4 regions of the Paenarthrobacter sp. NPDC018779 genome follow, and region 4 is predicted to be linked to each of the others. Evidence: predicted binding sites of a transcription regulator. Region 4 holds the regulator's gene; each other region holds the start of a gene.
What was found. Region 4 encodes LexA, which represses DNA repair genes until DNA is damaged. Its sites were predicted from a motif close to TCGAACANNTGTTCGA; they were not measured.

Region 1 (4,209 bases), on a different contig from region 4:
ACAACCGGATGTGCCCCCAGTCCCGGATGGCGGAGCCGACGCCTGGTCCTGCTTCCAGGACCAGGGGTTCCAGCCCCCGTTCAAGCAAGTGTGCGGCGGCAGCCAAACCGACAGGCCCGGCGCCGATCACTGCGACAGGCAGTGCTTCCAGAGCGGTCATGGCTGTGTCCCCTACTTCCCGGTTGAGGGAGCCAGGGAGGCGATCAGCGCCTCAACCCGGCCCTTGATTTCGTCGCGGATTGGACGGACGGATTCGACGCCCTTTCCGGCAGGGTCTTCGAGGACCCAGTCCTCGTAGCGTTTGCCGGGGAAGTAGGGGCATTCGTCGCCGCAGCCCATGGTGATGACGACGTCGGAATCCTGGACAGCCGCGGTGGTGAGGACTTTCGGGATCTCGGCTGACATGTCGATGCCCACCTCGGCCATGGCCTCGACGGCGGCCGGGTTGACCTGCTCGGCGGGCTGCGAGCCGGCAGAGCGGACCTCAATGGCCCCGCCGGAAAGGGTGGTGAGGTAGGCGGCGGCCATTTGGGAGCGGCCGGCATTGTGGACGCAGACGAACAGGACAGAGGGCTTGTTGCTCATGCGAGCACCTTTCGGTCAGCCGCGATATCCGCGGAAGCGCTGGGAACGGGGTAGAGGAAGCGAATCAGGGCAAACCCAAGAACGCCGCCGGCGAGTTGGGCCAGGATGAATCCCGGGGCGGAGGCCGGGGCGATCCCGGAGAAGGTATCGGTGATGGTCCGGGCGATCGTGACGGCGGGGTTGGCGAAGCTGGTGGATGAGGTGAACCAGTAGGCGGCCGTGATGTATCCGCCGACGGCAAAGGCCACCCGGTCTGCCCTGCCGGAACGAACCGTTCCGAAGACAATGACCAGTAGCCCGGCGGTAGCGATCACTTCAGCCAGCCAAAGACCCGGACCGGAGCGTTCGTGGGTCGATATGGAGGCCGCATCCAACCCGAACATCAGGTTCGCTGTGACCGTCCCCGTCAAACCACCAAGAACCTGAGCCGAGGCCAGCACAGCCGCAGTCCGGGTGTCGATCATCCCCAAGGCACGTTCGACGAACGTCACCACGGGATTGAACGACGCCGAAACCGGCTGGAGTGCCAGGACCAGTGCGAGCAGTGCGGCGCCGGTGGCGAGGCTGTTCTGCAAAAGCTGCAGTCCGACGTCGTTCGGTGACAGTCGGGAAGCCATCACGCCCGAGCCAACCACGGCCATCACCAGAAACGCGGTGCCGAGAAACTCAGCCGCGGCGCGCCTGCCCGGCACATTCGTCACGCGGCCTGCCCGCCGATCAGGGCTGCCAGGTTCTGCAATGCCTCGGTCCGTGCCTTGTAGTAAACCCACACCCCACGCTTCTCGCGATCCAACAAGCCCGCCTCATGCAGCACTTTCAGATGGTGGCTGATGGTGGGCTGCGACAACTCAAAGGCATCGTTGAGGTCGCACACGCACGCCTCGCCGCCCTCGTGGGAGGCAACAAGGGACATCAGCCGCAACCGAACCGGGTCGGCCAGCGCCTTAAACAGCGCGGCTACACCCTCGGCTTCGCTTTCGGACAGGGGCTCCCTGGCCAGGGGCGAGCAGCAGGCGACGGTCTGAACCGGGGTCAGTTCCAAGGACATAGACACATGTAAATATTTACACTCATCTATGTTCCGGGCAACACCTGTTTTGTCGGTGGTCCGCAGTACAGTTGGTATTATTCGAATATTTGTTCGAATAATACCGTGTTGAACCAGCCTAAGGCCGGGTTCATGTGCTACCGCCGGAAGGGGTCCCATGTCCAAACCAGCCCTCATGCGCCGGATGCAGGAAATCGCCCACGTGGACATCAACTGCTTCTACGCATCAGCCGAGCGCGCCTTCAATCCGGCGCTCGAGGGCAAGCCGCTCATAGTCCTCTCCAACAACGACGGCTGTGCGGTGACCAGGTCGCCGGAGGCCAAGAAGCTCGGGATCGGCGTGGGGGACCCGTGGTTCAAGATCGCCCCGCGGGCCAAGGAATGGGGACTCATCGCGATGTCCAGCAACTACGAGTTGTACGGCGACATCAGCCTGCGCGTCATGGAACTCTTGCGGCGATACTCGGCGTGGCAGGAGGTGTATTCCATCGATGAAGCCTTCCTGGGGGTGAAGGGCAGCCCGGAGCACCTCCTGGATCTCGGACGGACCATCAAGGAAGCGTGCCGCAAGCATGTGGGCGTGCCGGTGTGTGTAGGCATCGCGCCCACCAAGACCCTGGCCAAGCTCGCCAACAAGTGGGCCAAGCACAATCCCGCGTTCAACGGCGTGTGCCGCTGGGATTCCGTGCCGGCAGATCAACGCGAGGCGCTCATGTCGCGGTTGTCAGTCATCGAAATCTGGGGGATAGCCACGCGGCTCACCAAGCGGCTGAACGCCATCGGGATCTTCTCCATCCTGGACTTGGTGCGGGCGGACCCCGTGAAACTGCGCGACAAGTTCTCGATCGTCGTGATGCGCACCGTGCTGGAACTGCAGGGTACGCCGTGCATCCCCATGGAAGAGGAACAGATCGGGCGGGACCAGTTGATTTTCTCCCGCTCCTTCTCGACGCCGATTACGACGGCGGCGCAGTTGCGGCAGGTGCTCAGCGTCTATGGCCAGATGGCCAGTGCCCGCCTTGCAAAGCATGACCTGCAAGCCAAACTGCTCACGGCCTACGCGGCAACCTCCGTGTATAACCCGAACGACAAATCCTTCCCGACCGTCACCGTCAGGTTGCCCATGCCGACGTCGGATCCTGTGCTCCTGACCAAGGCAGCGCACGCTCTGGTGCCCAAGTTCCAGGAAGGGACCAAGTACGCGAAGGCGGGGATTATGGTCACGGACCTGCGGCCCACCGGCAACCAGAAACCGTTGGAAATCTTCGAGAACCGTCACGAGGAACGGGGGATCGGTCCGCTCCTGGAACAGGTCAGCAAACGCTACGGCCGCGGCTCCATCGGCTTGGGGCATGCAGGCATTCGTGGCGGCCCGGATTGGTCCATGAAGCGCGGCCTGCTGAGCCCCCGCTACACCACCCGCTGGGACGAACTGCCCCTGGTGAAGGCAGCCTGAAGTGAACGGTGGCGCAGCGGGATGCAAGAAAGGACTACGCCCGCAGACGGTACCCGCGCTTGACCACGGTTTCCACGAGCTTGCCATCGGGCAGCGAGGAGCGCAGCCGGCTGACCGTCATGTCCAGGGCGTGCACCGAACCGCGGAGGTCCAGCAAATCGGACAGCGCTTCGCGGGACAGCACCGCTCCACCGGCGCCAAGAAGCGCCCGCAGCAACAGCAACGGGGCAGGCGCCAGTTCCACCACCTCACCGTTGATCCGCAGGCAACGCCCGCGCAGCTCGATGGTGGCACTCTTGGTCTCCAGGCGGCGCACATGATTAAGCGACAGATGCTCGGTGACCAGGCGGATCAGGGCACCCATGCGGTACCTGTCCGGGATGAGTGGCGTCAGCCCGGCGTCGACCAATGGCTGGGCGGTGACAGGCCCGACGGCGGCGACCGTCACCGGTCCCTTGAGGGCCTCGATGAGTTGGCGGTACAGGCCCATCTCGTGCGCCGTGCTCCACATCGCGTCAACTGCGGGGGCACTGGTGAACGTCAGGACATCCAGGTTCCCGTTGACCACGGCTTCGATCAGGCGCGGCAGCTTGTCCTCGCCGTCGGGCTTCACCCACCGGTAGGGCGTCACGGTCAGCACCGTGGCCCCGGACATCCGGAGCCGCTCAAGCTGGCGCACATCCGTGTAGCCGTGAAGCTGCACCGCCACGGTCTTGCCGCGCACGCCTTCCGCGAGGAGCATGTCCACCAGCGTGGCGGTGGTTTCGTCGCTGCTGATTCCGACGTCGGCAAGCCCCGCCGCGCGGACGGCACCGCGCGCTTTGGGTCCCCGGACGAACATGCGGCACGCGGACAGTGTTTCCAGGAGTTGCTCGCCGATGCCGAAGGAATCCGCGGCCTCGCACCAGCGGCGCATGCCGTAGGCCGTGGTGGCGATGCAGATATCCGGCTTGGCCTCGATGATGCTCTTGGTGTCCTCGATGAGGATCAGGTCTTCCTGGACGGGAGCGATCTTCAGGGCGGGGGCATGGAGTACGCTCGCACCGCGGCGTTCCAACGCCTCGATGAGGTCCCGGGAACGGCGGTGTGAGGTGACGCCAATGCGAAAACCATCCAGCGG
Region 2 (4,209 bases), on a different contig from region 4:
TGTCCCTCGCCGGGGAAAACCCGGTAGTGCCGGCTCCAGGACAGCACATCCATGGAGAGCTTGGGGGCGTCGGCCACCTGGACGAAGAAGATCTTTTCCGCGTTGATGTCCTCGATCGGCGCGGTGTCCCAGTCCCGGGAAAGGATGTGGAACGAGTCCAGGCAGGTGCCGAGGTTGGGGTGGTCCACCATCTCCACCAGGCGGTAGGCGTGCTCGTAATCGTTGACATACTTGCCCCAGGCCAAGGCTTCGTAAGCCACCTTGACGCCGTGGTCCCCCGCCAGTTCGGCGAGTTCGCGCAGCTGTTCGGCCCGAAGGTTATCGTCGTCGATGGTTGCCGTGGCCACGTTGGAGCAGACCAGGATGGTGTCCATGCCCAGGCGCTCCATCAGGTTGAACTTCGCCCCGGCGCGCTTGAGGTTTGCCTTCAGCAAGTCCGGAGTGACGCCGTCGAAGTCGCGAAACGGCTGGTACAAATCCAAGCCGAGGCCCAGATCCGCCGCCATCTTCCGTACGTCCTCGGGGCTGAGCGAAGAGGTGACGAGGTCCTGCTCAAAGATTTCAATACCGTCGAAACCCGCGATGGCGCAGGCTTGCATCTTCTCCCTCAGCGTGCCGGACAGGCAGACCGTAGCGATTCCAGTGCGCATCAGTGGGCCGCCTTTGCCAGTGCTGGTGCCTGCTCTTCAGAGGCGATGAGTTCCAGGAAGTGTTCGCGCATACGGTCGCGGTCGGCGTCCTGTCCGGTAAAGATCTTGAAGGCGTCCGCCGCCTGCCCAACTGCCATGCGGCCGCCGTCGAGCACTTCGCAGCCTTTGGCGCGCGCTTCGCGGACCAGTTGCGTTTCGATGGGGCGGTAGACGATGTCCGCCACCCAGTGGCGGGATTCCAGGAGCTCGATGTCCAGCGGCAGGCCCGGGTGGGCTGCCATGCCGATGGGGGTGCAGTGCACCAAGCCGTCAGCGAGGGGCATGATCTGTCCCAGTTCGGCGATGCTTCGCGGCGTGATGGTTGCAGCCGGGAAGAGTTCGCCCAGCTCTGCGGCACGTTCGGCCGCGCGGTGGGGGTCCATGTCCACGAGGTCCAGCTGCTTGGCGCCTGCCTTGAGCAAGGCGTACGCGACGGCGGATCCGGCACCGCCCGCGCCGAGCTGGACCACGCGATCTAGCTTGGCCTCCGGGAGTCCGTCGGCGAGCGCCGAGCCGAAGCCGGAGAAGTCTGTGTTGTGGCCGATGAACCGGCCGTCCTGGATCAGGACCGTGTTGACGGCACCCAGGCGACGGGCGTCGTCGGAAATCTCGTCAAGGTGCTCCAGCACCAGCTGTTTGCACGGGTGAGTGATGTTGAGGCCGTTGAAACCCATCTGCCGGGCGGCTGTGAGGAGATTCCCGACGGCGGTGGCCGGCAATGCGAGCTCAAGCAGGTCGATGGGGCGGTACAGCAAGCGAAGGCCCTGCACGTCGGCCTCGCGTTCATGCATGGGCGGAGTCAGCGAGGGCATGACGCCTTCGCCAATCAGGCCCACCAGAACGGATTCGGCTCGGTTGCTCATCCTCAAGCTCCTTTTACTTTCACGCTCCGCCGGTGCGTATCAACGCGGTCCCGACCGGGCGTATGACTCAGGTTACTACAGTTGTTCATATTCCGCACGCATGTTCTTATCGCGAACAAACTGCCAGGGCTGCCCCTGCGTTGCTGGGCCTGCCCTGCGTGCTTCGTGAGTGTCTTGCGGCGCAAAGCGGGCCCCACAACGCATGTTCAGCGCTGGGGCAGGCGGGCCGCGAGTTCTGCCGCGGCTTCCTGCAGGGTGGGCACGTGGGCCACGAGTTCCTCCATGGTCAGGCGGAATACCGGCACGGCGACGGCGATCGACGCAAAGGCATTGCCCTGGGAGTTGAGAATCGGCACGGCAACTGCACGCATGCCAATCTCGTTCTCCTCATCCATCACGGCATAGCCCTGGCGGCGGACCTGCTCAATCTCCTCACGGAACTTGTCCCGATCGGTGATGGAGTGCTCAGTCAGGGCCTCGAGGGGAAGTTCTTCGAGCAGTCGCTTGCGCTCGATCTCCGTCTCGAACGCCACGATCGCCTTGCCCACGGACGTGGTGTGGAGCGCACCAAGGTGTCCGGGGTCGCTCGTGACCCGGAAGGACTTGGGTCCGTCCACCTTGTTGACCGTCAGGTGATGGTCGCCGTCGCGAACGGAAAGGATGGTGGCTTCATGCGTGCGTTCAGTGACGCGTTGCAGTACAGGCAGTGCAGTTGCTGCAAAACCGTGATGATTGGAAACGCGCTGGCCGAGCTGGAACACGCGGAGGCCCAGATGGTACCGGCGCCCGTCCGGCTCATAGTCCACAAAGCCATCCCTGGTCAGTGAGCCCAGCAGGCGGTATGTAGTGCTGAACGGCAGGCTTGCGCTCCTGGCAAGGTCCGCCGCACTGGCGCCCTTCGGCTCGTTGCCCAGCAATACCAAAAGGCTCAAGGCCTTGCCAACCATGTCGGTCTTTGTGTCCTCTTTCACACTCATAAGTGAAATACTCTCACATTGTGAGAGCTATTTCTAGATGGTGATTACTTCTCTTGACAAGTGACCCCACTCACAGCCACTATTGCTGTATTACACAAGTAGCTCTCACCATGTGGTTACTTATCGGGAAGCTCCAGCCGCACCTCGCTCGGGATCCCGCACAGCTTTATCCGCGACATCGTCGTCACAGAAGGAACACCCCATGAGCCAAACAATGCCGTCAGCGACGCCAGGCACAGAAACGACCAAGGGAACGCCCAAGAAAGCCGCACTCGCCAGCTTCCTGGGCAGCGCCGTTGAGTACTACGACTTCTTCATCTTCGGATCGGCCGCCGCGCTGATCTTCCCGCACGTCTTCTTCCCGGATGCGGACGCCAACGCTGCCATCATGTCCTTCGCGACCTTCGGCTTCGCCTACGTCGCACGCCCCGTGGGCGCCATCATCTTGGGCCACTTCGGTGACCGGATCGGCCGCCAGAAGGTCCTCATGTTCACACTGGTCCTCATGGGTGCGGCAACCTTCGTGATCGGCTGCCTGCCGGACTTCAAGACCATCGGCTGGTGGGCACCCGTGCTGCTGGTGCTGGCCCGCCTGGCCCAGGGCCTCTCCGCCGCCGGCGAGCAGGCCGGTGCCTCCTCCATGACGCTGGAGCACGCTCCGGACAACCGCCGCTCGTTCTTCACCTCCTGGACCCTCACCGGAACACAGGGTGGACAGATCCTGGCAGCTCTGGTCTTCATCCCGGTGGTGGCGCTTCCCGACGAGATCAAGTACGGCATCGGCTGGCGCATCCCGTTCTGGCTCAGTGCCGTGGTGGTGATGGTGGCCTACTTCATCCGCCGCACCCTGCACGAGCCGCCCGCATTTGCCGAGGCCAAGAAGAACAACCAGATCGCAAAACTTCCCATCGCCGACCTCCTGAAGCTGCACTGGCGCGACGTCCTCCGCGTGGTGTGCTGCGCCTTCATCGCCGCCGTCAGCACGGTGTTCGGAACCCTGGCCATCAAGTACGCCCAGGACGTAGCCCACGTAAACAGCACCATTACGCTGTGGCTCGTGGTTGCGGCCAACATCGTGGCACTTGGCACCCAGCCCCTGTTCGGCATGCTGGCGGACAAGATCGGCCGCAAGCCCGTGTTCGTCTACGGAGCCCTGGCCAGCGCCATCATGACACCGGTCTTCCTCCTGACCCTCGAAGGCGGCAATGTGCCGCTGATGTTCCTGGTCTCCATCGTGTTCTTCTCGTTCGGTTATGCCGCAGCCAACGCCGTCTGGCCGTCGTTCTATGGAGAAATGTTCAGCACCAAGGTCCGTTTCTCCGGCCTGGCCATCGGCACGCAGCTCGGCTTCCTCATGGCAGGCTTCGCTCCGGCAATCGTTACGGCCATGGGCGGAACCAAGGCCGGCGGATGGGTCCAGATCTCCATCTTCAGCGGCATCATCTGCGTGATCGCCGCCGTCTCCGCCCTGACAGCCCGTGAATCCGCAAAGGTCCCGACGGCCCAACTCGGCCTGCACAAGTAGTCCAGCCTGTAACGGAGGAGCGCTCCTTCCCGGCTCCTGGGAGCGCCCACCAGTGACGACACACAGAAATGCCCGGCATGTTCCCCAACATGCCGGGCATTTCAGCGTCCCGCGCAACCTGATTGCGGAGCACGCAGCGCGAGTAGGCGAAGGAA
Region 3 (4,209 bases), on a different contig from region 4:
TGAGCCAGCGCGGCGATTCGGGCATCCGGAGCATGCCGAAGAACAAGGCGATGGCCGGCAGGGCTGCTACGGCGAGCATGATGCGCCACACTCCGCCGAATTCGCCCCAGATGTTGCCGATGATGGCGTTGACCACGAAGGCGGCGAGTTGGCCGATGACGATCATGAGTTCGTTGCGTCCGGCCAGGGATCCACGGATTTCGTAAGGCGCAAGTTCCGCCAGGAAGACCGGCACAACGGTTGAGGCGCCACCTACGGCCAGGCCCAGGATGATCCGGCCCAGCACCATGACTTCAAAACTTGGCGCAAAGACGCAGGCAAGGGTTCCGACGAAGAACAGCGTTGCCAGGAGGATGATGGTCTTCCGGCGCCCCCACCCGTCGGAAAGCCTGCCTCCGGCCACAGCGCCGGCTGCCGCGCCGAACAGCAGTGAACTGGTGACGATTCCTTCCGTCAGGGGCGTCAGGGCGAGATCGACCGTCATTGGCCGGAGCGCTCCGTTGATGACACCTGTGTCGTAACCAAAGAGGAGGCCGCCGAACGTGGCGACCAGCGCTACCAGGCCCAACCGTTTGCGGTGCGGGCCGTTGGTCAACGGGGGCAGGGCCGCGTTATGGGCACTCTCCCGTTGAGTTTGCGTAGCAGACATCAGGACTCCTTTGTCAGTGTGTTGCGGGTCATACTCTCCCGCTCTGACACAAGACTAACGCGCGAAAGGCTTAAATGTAAGGTCAAACTAACAAATGACCTTAATTGTTCGGTTTTGTCTTCATGGCAGGATGATCCCCATGGCATCCGAGAACCAGCCGCGCCGGGCTGCGACGCAGAGTGACGTTGCACGTGAAGTCGGTGTGTCCCGCACCCTCGTCTCCTTCGCCTTCCGCGGAGCGCCCGGAGTCAGCGGCGAAACCAAGGAAGCGATCTTCGAAGCCGCGAAGCGTCTCGGATACCGGCCCAATGCTGTAGCCGCCGACCTGGCACGCAAGCACCGCTCCGCCGTCGGGCTTTACCTCATGGACATCCGCAACGAGATCTACGCCGATATCCTCAGCGGCGTCCGGACAGCCCTCGCTCAGCAACCCAACAAGGCGCAGCAACACAACAGGTTGATCCTAAGCGTTTCCCGGTCTGCCGACGGCGAGGACCGCGGGGCGCTGGAGTCGCTGATCGAGGCCCGGGTGGGCATCATCATCGCCGCGACGCTCCTGGACCCGGACCATGACGTCCACGAGATGGCGCGGAGCGTACCGCTGGTGAGCGTGACGCGACCGGTGGAAGGAGTGGACAGCGTCTATTCGGACGACGCACATGGCGCCCGCGCGGCCACCGAGCACCTCCTGGGCCTTGGGCACACGCGGATCACCCACCTGGCAGGACTTGCCTACGACGGCCATCTGGTGCGTCGACGCGCCTACGAGCAAACCATGCGGGACGCCGGTCTGGTCCCGCAGACGGTATGCGCGGACGACTTCACCCAGGACTCCGGAGAACGCGCCGCAGCCCGGATCCTGGACCAAGCGGACCGGCCGACGGCACTTTTTTGCCACAACGACCAACTGGCACTCGGAGCGCGGGAAGCCGCCTACGCCAGGGGTATCGCCATTCCCGGGGACCTCTCGCTGATCGGCTACGACAACTCCCGCACCGCGCGGCTGCACGGGATCGACCTGACCTCGGTGGACCTGCACGCCGTCAAGCTTGGAGAGGCCGCCGGCGAGGTTGCCCTGCAGCGACTCACCAACCCGGACGGACCTCCCGCGGACCGCAGGTTCATGCCACAACTGGTGCTCCGGCGATCGACGGCGCGACCTCCTCAAATGTGATGAAGGCAGGTGGTGGCCACACCCCAAATGGTCAGTTCGGACAACGCCCCCACCCGGATGTCCGGAAACTTCGGATTGTCGGCCTGGAGTACCACCCCGGACTTCGTAATGCGGAGCCTCTTGATGGTCAACTCACCATCAAGGACAGCCACGACGACGGACCCGTCCTTCGGCTCCAGCGCGCGGTTGACGATCAACTCGTCGCCGTCACTGATACCCGCACCCTCCATGGACTGGCCGGTCACACGGACCACGAAGGTGCTGGTGACGTCCTTGATGAGGTGCTCGTTGAGATCGATCCGGCCATCGAAGTAGTCCTGTGCGGGCGAAGGAAACCCAGCTGCCACCGGAACCGGCGCCAACAGGACCGACACAAGAGAAAAGCCCGCATCTAGCACACGGGGGCCGACTATCACGCCCACAACACACCTTTATTCGAATATATGTTCGATACTTGAGTGTACAGCGGGTGGCGGACATTGTGTGCTTCCGGCGGGCCGAGCTCGAGATCGCGGCAACGCTGCGAGCGAGCTGGGAAGCTTGCAGCGACTTGGCTGCTCTCCCACGAGCTGGCATGCGAGCTGGCCAGTGCAGCCCTCCCCATAAATTACGCTAATGAAGTGATTATTTGGAGAGGTTGGGGAATCCTGGTGATTCTTGTGTTTGCAGTATGTGGCGGTTTGGCTGGCAGCCTGTCGCACGGCAACTTGATTGCCGTAGGGGTGGGGTTTGCTGCCGGAGCGGCGGGGATCTGGTATCTGGGCAAATGGTTCAACCAGACCATGCCCAAGGAGGCCTATGAAAAGGCCGTCAATCTACGTGCCCAGGAGCTCAACCGGATGGTGGAGGTGGGAGCGTATCAATTCCCCGGCCTTGCCGCACCGGGGTCCATCGAAGAGGCGCATGCCCAAGCAGAAGAACAGTGGAAGTACGAAGCCGAGACTGCGCGACGGGGATACTTCAACCGGCACAGCCTGTTCTTCCTCCCCATGCAGTACTGGGCCTTCGTGGCAGCCTTCGCTGCCGTAGCCACCATCATCAGCGGCCTGGCTCGAGGCTGACTTCCTTCCCAGTACAAGGGATCGACCACGCGGCCCCGGCGTGGGAGACTCCCGACTATGACTACTCCCCCGAATGCCATTGAACACTGGTGGCCGAAGCTGACGGCCGCCACCCAGGAATGGCTCATCAACAACAACGGTGACGCCGTTCGCCCGGACATCGTAGCCGAGATCGCGGCCGCGGGTGGTCCGGACGCCACGGATCCATGGTGGGCCGCCGGGGAAACAGAGGGATCGTACTTCCCCGACGCGGCCGTTGACGGGGTCGAAGAAGCAGCCAACCAGGAAATGCCCTAGCCCACTTTGTAGCGAAGGTGCGAAACCAGCCGGGTCCCCCGTACGTCCAACGGCTCAAGCCTCAGCTCGCCCACGCCGTCCAACAAGCGCTCCCCGCTTCCCAGGATCACAGGGGCAACGTGGAGCCGCAGCTCGTCAATGAGGCCGGCCGCCAGGAACTGCCGGGCCGTCGACGCTCCACCGGCAATCGCGACGTTCTTCCCGCCGGCAGCTTCGCGGGCCCGGGCCAGCACAGACTCAATAGGGTCCTTCACGAAGTGGAACGTGGTGCCACCCTCCATGACCAAGGGCTCGTGGGCGTGGGAGGTCAGCACGAAGACCGGAGCATGGTACGGCGGCTCCTCACCCCACCAGCCACGCCAATCGGCCGGCCATACCCCTTCGCCAGGACCGGCGAACATGTTCCTGCCCATGATGTACGCGCCGGCTTCGAGGATCCCGGCCACTTCCGCTGCGTTGGTATCGCGCTCCTGTAACTGCCAGCGGTGCAATGTCTCGCCACCGGCACCCAAAGGTTGCTCCATGGACTGGTTGGGGCCGGCAACAAAGCCGTCAAGGGACACGGTGAGATCACAGGTAACTTGGCTCATGCGCCCATCCTGCCACCGGACCAACCGAATGGTCACGGGTTCAGGTCACGTTGAAGCCGCCGTTGCTGTGCAGGACCTGGCCGTTGATCCATGAGCCGGCGTCGGAGAACAGGAACCGCACCAGTTTGGCCGTGTCCGCTGGTGTGCCCAGGCGTCCGGCCGGAGTGGCCCCTACCGCCCAGCCGCGAACGGCGTCGTCCATCCAGCCGGTATCGATCGGGCCCGGGTTGATCACGTTGGCGCGCACTCCCCTGGCCGCCAACTCCACGGCTGCCGCCGTCACGATCCTGTCCAGCGCGCCTTTGCTGGCGCCGTACGGCAGGTTGTGGACCGTATGGTCGCTGGTCAGCGCCACAATCCGCGCACCCACCTCACCTGACGGGACAGTGGGCAGTTGCTCCGCGAGCGCCTTGATGAGCAGCCAGGTGGCCCGCGAGT
Region 4 (4,209 bases):
AAGCCGCACTGGCCAGCATGAAATGGCCAAGCACGTTGCCCGGGCCATCGAGTCCGGGGAACACCTGCTGGTCCAGGCGGGAACGGGAACGGGTAAGTCCTTGGCTTACCTGATCCCGTTGATCGCCCATTCCATGGACAGCAACAAGCCCACGTTGGTGTCCACCGCCACCCTGGCCCTCCAGACACAGATCGTGGGGAGGGACCTTCCCCGTCTGCTGGAGACCATCAACCCGGCCCTGGAACGGCCCGTGAACGTGGCGCTCGTCAAGGGCCGGGCCAATTATGTGTGCCTGCAAAAGCTCGAGGGCGGATTTCCCAGCGAAGAACCGTCCGAAGGACAGCTCTTCTCTCTCGGGGAGGACACCAGCGTGCCGCACTTCGCCGCATCGCTGGGCGGGCCGTCGTCGCAACTGGGCAAGGAAGTGGTGCGGCTGCGCGAGTGGGCGGAGAAGACCGCCACGGGCGACCGCGACGAACTGATGCCGGGCGTGACAGACCGTGCATGGCGCCAGGTTTCAGTTACTTCGATGGAATGCCTGGGGGCGCAGAAGTGTCCCATGGCGGAGGAATGCTTCAGCGAGCAGGCACGCGCCCGGGCGGCCGAGGCTGATGTGGTGGTCACCAACCACGCAATGCTCGCGGTGAGCGCCTTTGAAGGACTGGCTGTCCTGCCGGAGTACGACGTGGTGGTGGTGGACGAAGCCCACGAACTCCAGGACCGGGTCACCGGGGCCGTTTCCGGCCAGTTGTCCGTGGCCATGATCCATGCTGCGGCCTCAAGCGCACGCAAGCACACGGCCATCACTGTGGATGCCCTGAACGCGGCCGCGGACCGGCTGGACCTGGCCCTTGTTGGAGTTCCCAGCGGCTTGGTGCCCAACGGCCTCAACGACGAACAGCTTGATTGCCTGGACCAGCTCCGGGACGCCACCAGGGCCGCATTGTCCGATTCGAAAACGGATTCCTCGAACGCGGTGGACGGTGGACGCCAGTTGGCCCGCTCGCGGCTCATGCTCATTCTGGAACTGTCCGAGAGGTTACTGGCCGCGAAGGAAAACCGGGAGGTGGTGTGGTTCTCCAGGAACAGCACCTTCGATCCCCAGCAGGGTTACTCGCAGCCTGACGAAACAGCTCCCGCCCTCATCAACATTGCTCCCCTGAGCGTGGCCGGACGGCTCCGGGAAGGGCTGTTTGCGGGCCACACAGTGGTTCTGACATCTGCCACGCTGGCCATTGGTTCGGCCTTCGAACCGGCCGCCGGCGGGCTGGGCCTGCTGGGGGACGGGGCTCCCAGCTGGACGGGCCTGGACGTGGGATCGCCCTTTGACTATCCGAAGCAGGGCGTACTCTACGTGGCCAAGCACTTGCCCAAGCCCGGACGCGGAACATCGCCCGAAGCCCTGGACGAGCTTGAGGACCTCATCCGTGCCTCCGGCGGGGGAGCGCTGTGCCTCTTTTCCTCCCGGCGCGCAGCCGAGGAAGCTGCAGATGCCATGCGGCTGCGGATCGATGTGGACATCCTGTGCCAAGGGGAATCCACCATGGCGGCGCTGGTGAAGCAGTTCGCCGACGAACCGGATACGTGCCTTTTCGGCACCATGTCCCTGTGGCAGGGGGTGGACGTGCCGGGTGGTTCGTGCCGCCTGGTGGTCATTGACCGGATCCCCTTCCCACGGCCCGATGATCCCCTGATGACGGCAAGGTCGCGTGCTGTGGCCCAATCCGGTGGAAACGGGTTCATGGCCGTCTCGGCGACCCATGCCGCTATCCGCCTGGCGCAGGGAGCAGGGCGGCTGATCCGGTCAACGGGAGACAAGGGCGTGGTGGCGATCCTCGACTCGCGGCTTTCCACCGAAAGGTACGGCGGGTTCCTGCGGGCTGCCTTGCCGCCCTTCTGGGCCACGACGGACCGGAAGATCGTCCAGGGCGCCTTGGAAAGGCTGGCCCGGACCGGGCGATAGGAAGACGGTCCCTAAAGGGAGCGCAACACCGACACGACTTTGCCCATGATGGTGGCTTGATCGCCAAGGATGGGCTCGTACTGCGTGTTCTGGGGGAGGAGCCAGGTGTGGCCGTCGCGCTGCCGGAATGTTTTGACCGTGGCCTCATCGTCCAGGAGGGCTGCCACGATATCGCCGTTGATGGCGTCGTTCTGCCGGCGGACAACAACCCAGTCGCCATCGCAGATGGCGGCATCGATCATTGAATCGCCGGCTACCTTCAGCATGAAGAGTTCGCCATGGCCCACCAACTGCCGGGGGAGGGGGAGGACGTCCTCCACTGTCTGGTCGGCCAGGATCGGGCCACCGGCAGCGATGCGACCCACCAAGGGAACCAGCGCAGTGTCGCTGGCACTTGCCAGCTCCGTTACGGCGAGGCCGCCGGTACTGCGCAACGTTGCGGGTGCTTCCACTCCCGGGATGGTGGCACCACCGTCAAGGGTCAGTGGCATGAGGACTTCCATGGCGCGAGGACGCTTGGGGTCCCTCCTGAGGTAACCGAGCTTCTCCAGCTGGGACAACTGGTGGGTGACGCTCGAGAGGCTGGCCAAACCCACCGTATCGCCGATTTCGCGCATGCTGGGCGGGTAGCCGTTCTCATTGACGGAACGCTGGATGGTTTCGAGGATCTTCTTCTGACGGACAGTCAGGCTTTTGGGACTTTTGGTGGGCTGTTGGCTCCGCAGGGGTGCCCCGCCGCCTGTGGCCTTCGCTGCCATGTTCGCCATTGCCCTTCCGTTCCGCCCGGCGGCGTTCAGAGTGCTGCCGGGATGTGGGTCCAAAAATGTCAGACCCTCCTGATGCACTGCATCTGTGCCTGTTTCTTCACTCAAACGTAGGCCAGGCACCAGCGTTTATCAAACATTTGTTCTAGCGAGTCTCGACACCGTTCGTTGATAAGTGCTAAAAATGTCAAAGCAAGGTTCGAATATGTGTTCTAGTAATCCGGCTCCTGGGTTCGATGTTCGAAGAAAGTGTTCGAATATCGCCGCTACGCCGGTGAACACAAGGTATTGGCAGCAGGGTCCTGGTTCCCGGGACCAGGCAATCGCTCAGAAGGGCTCAGCTCATGTCCGCAGTCACAACGTTCCACGAGTTCCGCAACGCGCCGGCACCCACCCGCATCCGGCTCACCCGGCGCGGGCGGATCGTTTTCTTTGGCATCCCGGCCATGTTGCTGGTGGCCGCGTTGCTTAGCTTTGCGGGCTTCCTGAACTCGCCGGCCAAGGCTTCGGATTCCCCGTCGCAACTGCAGCCGCCAGTCGCCGTCAGCGTGACAGTGCAGCCTGGTCAGTCCCTGTGGGGCATCGCCGGGGCTGCCGCTCCCGAGCGTGACCCGCGGGATGTCATTGCGGAGATCATCCAGCTGAATGACCTCCGCGGCGGACGCATCACCCCTGGCCAGCAATTGTTTGTTCCTGCCAAGTAGTCCACCCGGACGTTGGCGTGAATCCCGTCCATGCGTCACAGTTACGAGGCACTCACCGGCGCCCCTTAAACTGGTGGGGTGACTGACCAGCTTGAGCGACTTGACCGACTTCCCCTCCGGACCAACCTGCGTGGACTGAGCCCCTATGGCGCACCGCAGCTTGACGTTCCGATTCTGCTCAACGTCAACGAGAACACCCATGGCGTGCCGGCCGATGTCCAGGCCGCGATCACCGAAGCCGTGGCCGCTGCAGCCACCGGACTGAACCGCTACCCGGACCGCGAATTCACCGAACTGCGGGAAGCGTTGGCGGAGTTCCTGGGCCATGGCCTCAGTCCTGCCAACATTTGGGCGGCCAATGGATCCAACGAGGTCCTCCAGCAGATCCTCCAGGCCTTCGGTGGTCCCGGCCGCAAGGCCCTTGGTTTCCCTCCCACGTATTCCATGTACCCGCTCCTGGCCAGTGGCACCGACACGGAGTACGTCCGTGGTGTTCGTGGCGAGGATTTCAGTTTGGACGCGGCGTCCGCCGCCGCGCAGGTGGCTGAGGCGGGCGCCAACATCGTCTTCCTGTGCTCGCCCAACAACCCCACCGGAACGGGTCTCGGCCTGGACGTCGTGGAGGCTGTCTATGAAGCCGGAGAGGCCAGCCAGGCGATCGTGATCGTGGACGAGGCGTACCACGAGTTCGCCCACGACAACACGCCCAGTGCCCTGACCTTGCTGCCGGGCCGCGAACGGCTCATTGTTTCGCGCACCATGAGTAAGGCCTTCGCCC

Region 1: a site for LexA is predicted at 1,715-1,730, ahead of ACH488_RS18850 (Y-family DNA polymerase). Genes of this name have one in related genera too.
Region 2: a site for LexA is predicted at 1,645-1,660, ahead of ACH488_RS14395 (shikimate dehydrogenase). Genes of this name have one in related genera too.
Region 3: a site for LexA is predicted at 2,259-2,274, ahead of ACH488_RS18905 (LexA family protein). Genes of this name have one in related genera too.

Annotation. Positions count from the first base shown of each region.
Region 1 is NZ_JBIRZS010000024.1:10,075-14,283, reverse strand. It holds gene ACH488_RS18870 (FAD-dependent oxidoreductase) at 1-160, opposite strand, end outside; gene ACH488_RS18865 (arsenate reductase ArsC) at 172-585, opposite strand; gene ACH488_RS18860 (aquaporin) at 582-1,286, opposite strand; gene ACH488_RS18855 (metalloregulator ArsR/SmtB family transcription factor) at 1,283-1,633, opposite strand; gene ACH488_RS18850 (Y-family DNA polymerase) at 1,791-3,089, shown strand; gene ACH488_RS18845 (uroporphyrinogen-III synthase) at 3,124-4,209, opposite strand, start outside.
Region 2 is NZ_JBIRZS010000013.1:92,928-97,136, reverse strand. It holds gene ACH488_RS14400 (bifunctional sugar phosphate isomerase/epimerase/4-hydroxyphenylpyruvate dioxygenase family protein) at 1-650, opposite strand, end outside; gene ACH488_RS14395 (shikimate dehydrogenase) at 650-1,552, opposite strand; gene ACH488_RS14390 (IclR family transcriptional regulator) at 1,759-2,529, opposite strand; gene ACH488_RS14385 (MFS transporter) at 2,732-4,054, shown strand.
Region 3 is NZ_JBIRZS010000024.1:19,527-23,735, forward strand. It holds gene ACH488_RS18895 (sugar porter family MFS transporter) at 1-649, opposite strand, end outside; gene ACH488_RS18900 (LacI family DNA-binding transcriptional regulator) at 789-1,823, shown strand; gene ACH488_RS18905 (LexA family protein) at 1,814-2,245, opposite strand; gene ACH488_RS18910 (hypothetical protein) at 2,504-2,884, shown strand; gene ACH488_RS18915 (hypothetical protein) at 2,942-3,181, shown strand; gene ACH488_RS18920 (dihydrofolate reductase family protein) at 3,178-3,771, opposite strand; gene ACH488_RS18925 (SDR family oxidoreductase) at 3,812-4,209, opposite strand, start outside.
Region 4 is NZ_JBIRZS010000007.1:133,103-137,311, forward strand. It holds gene ACH488_RS10455 (ATP-dependent DNA helicase) at 1-1,963, shown strand, start outside; gene lexA (transcriptional repressor LexA) at 1,975-2,721, opposite strand; gene ACH488_RS10465 (LysM peptidoglycan-binding domain-containing protein) at 3,072-3,431, shown strand; gene ACH488_RS10470 (histidinol-phosphate transaminase) at 3,510-4,209, shown strand, end outside.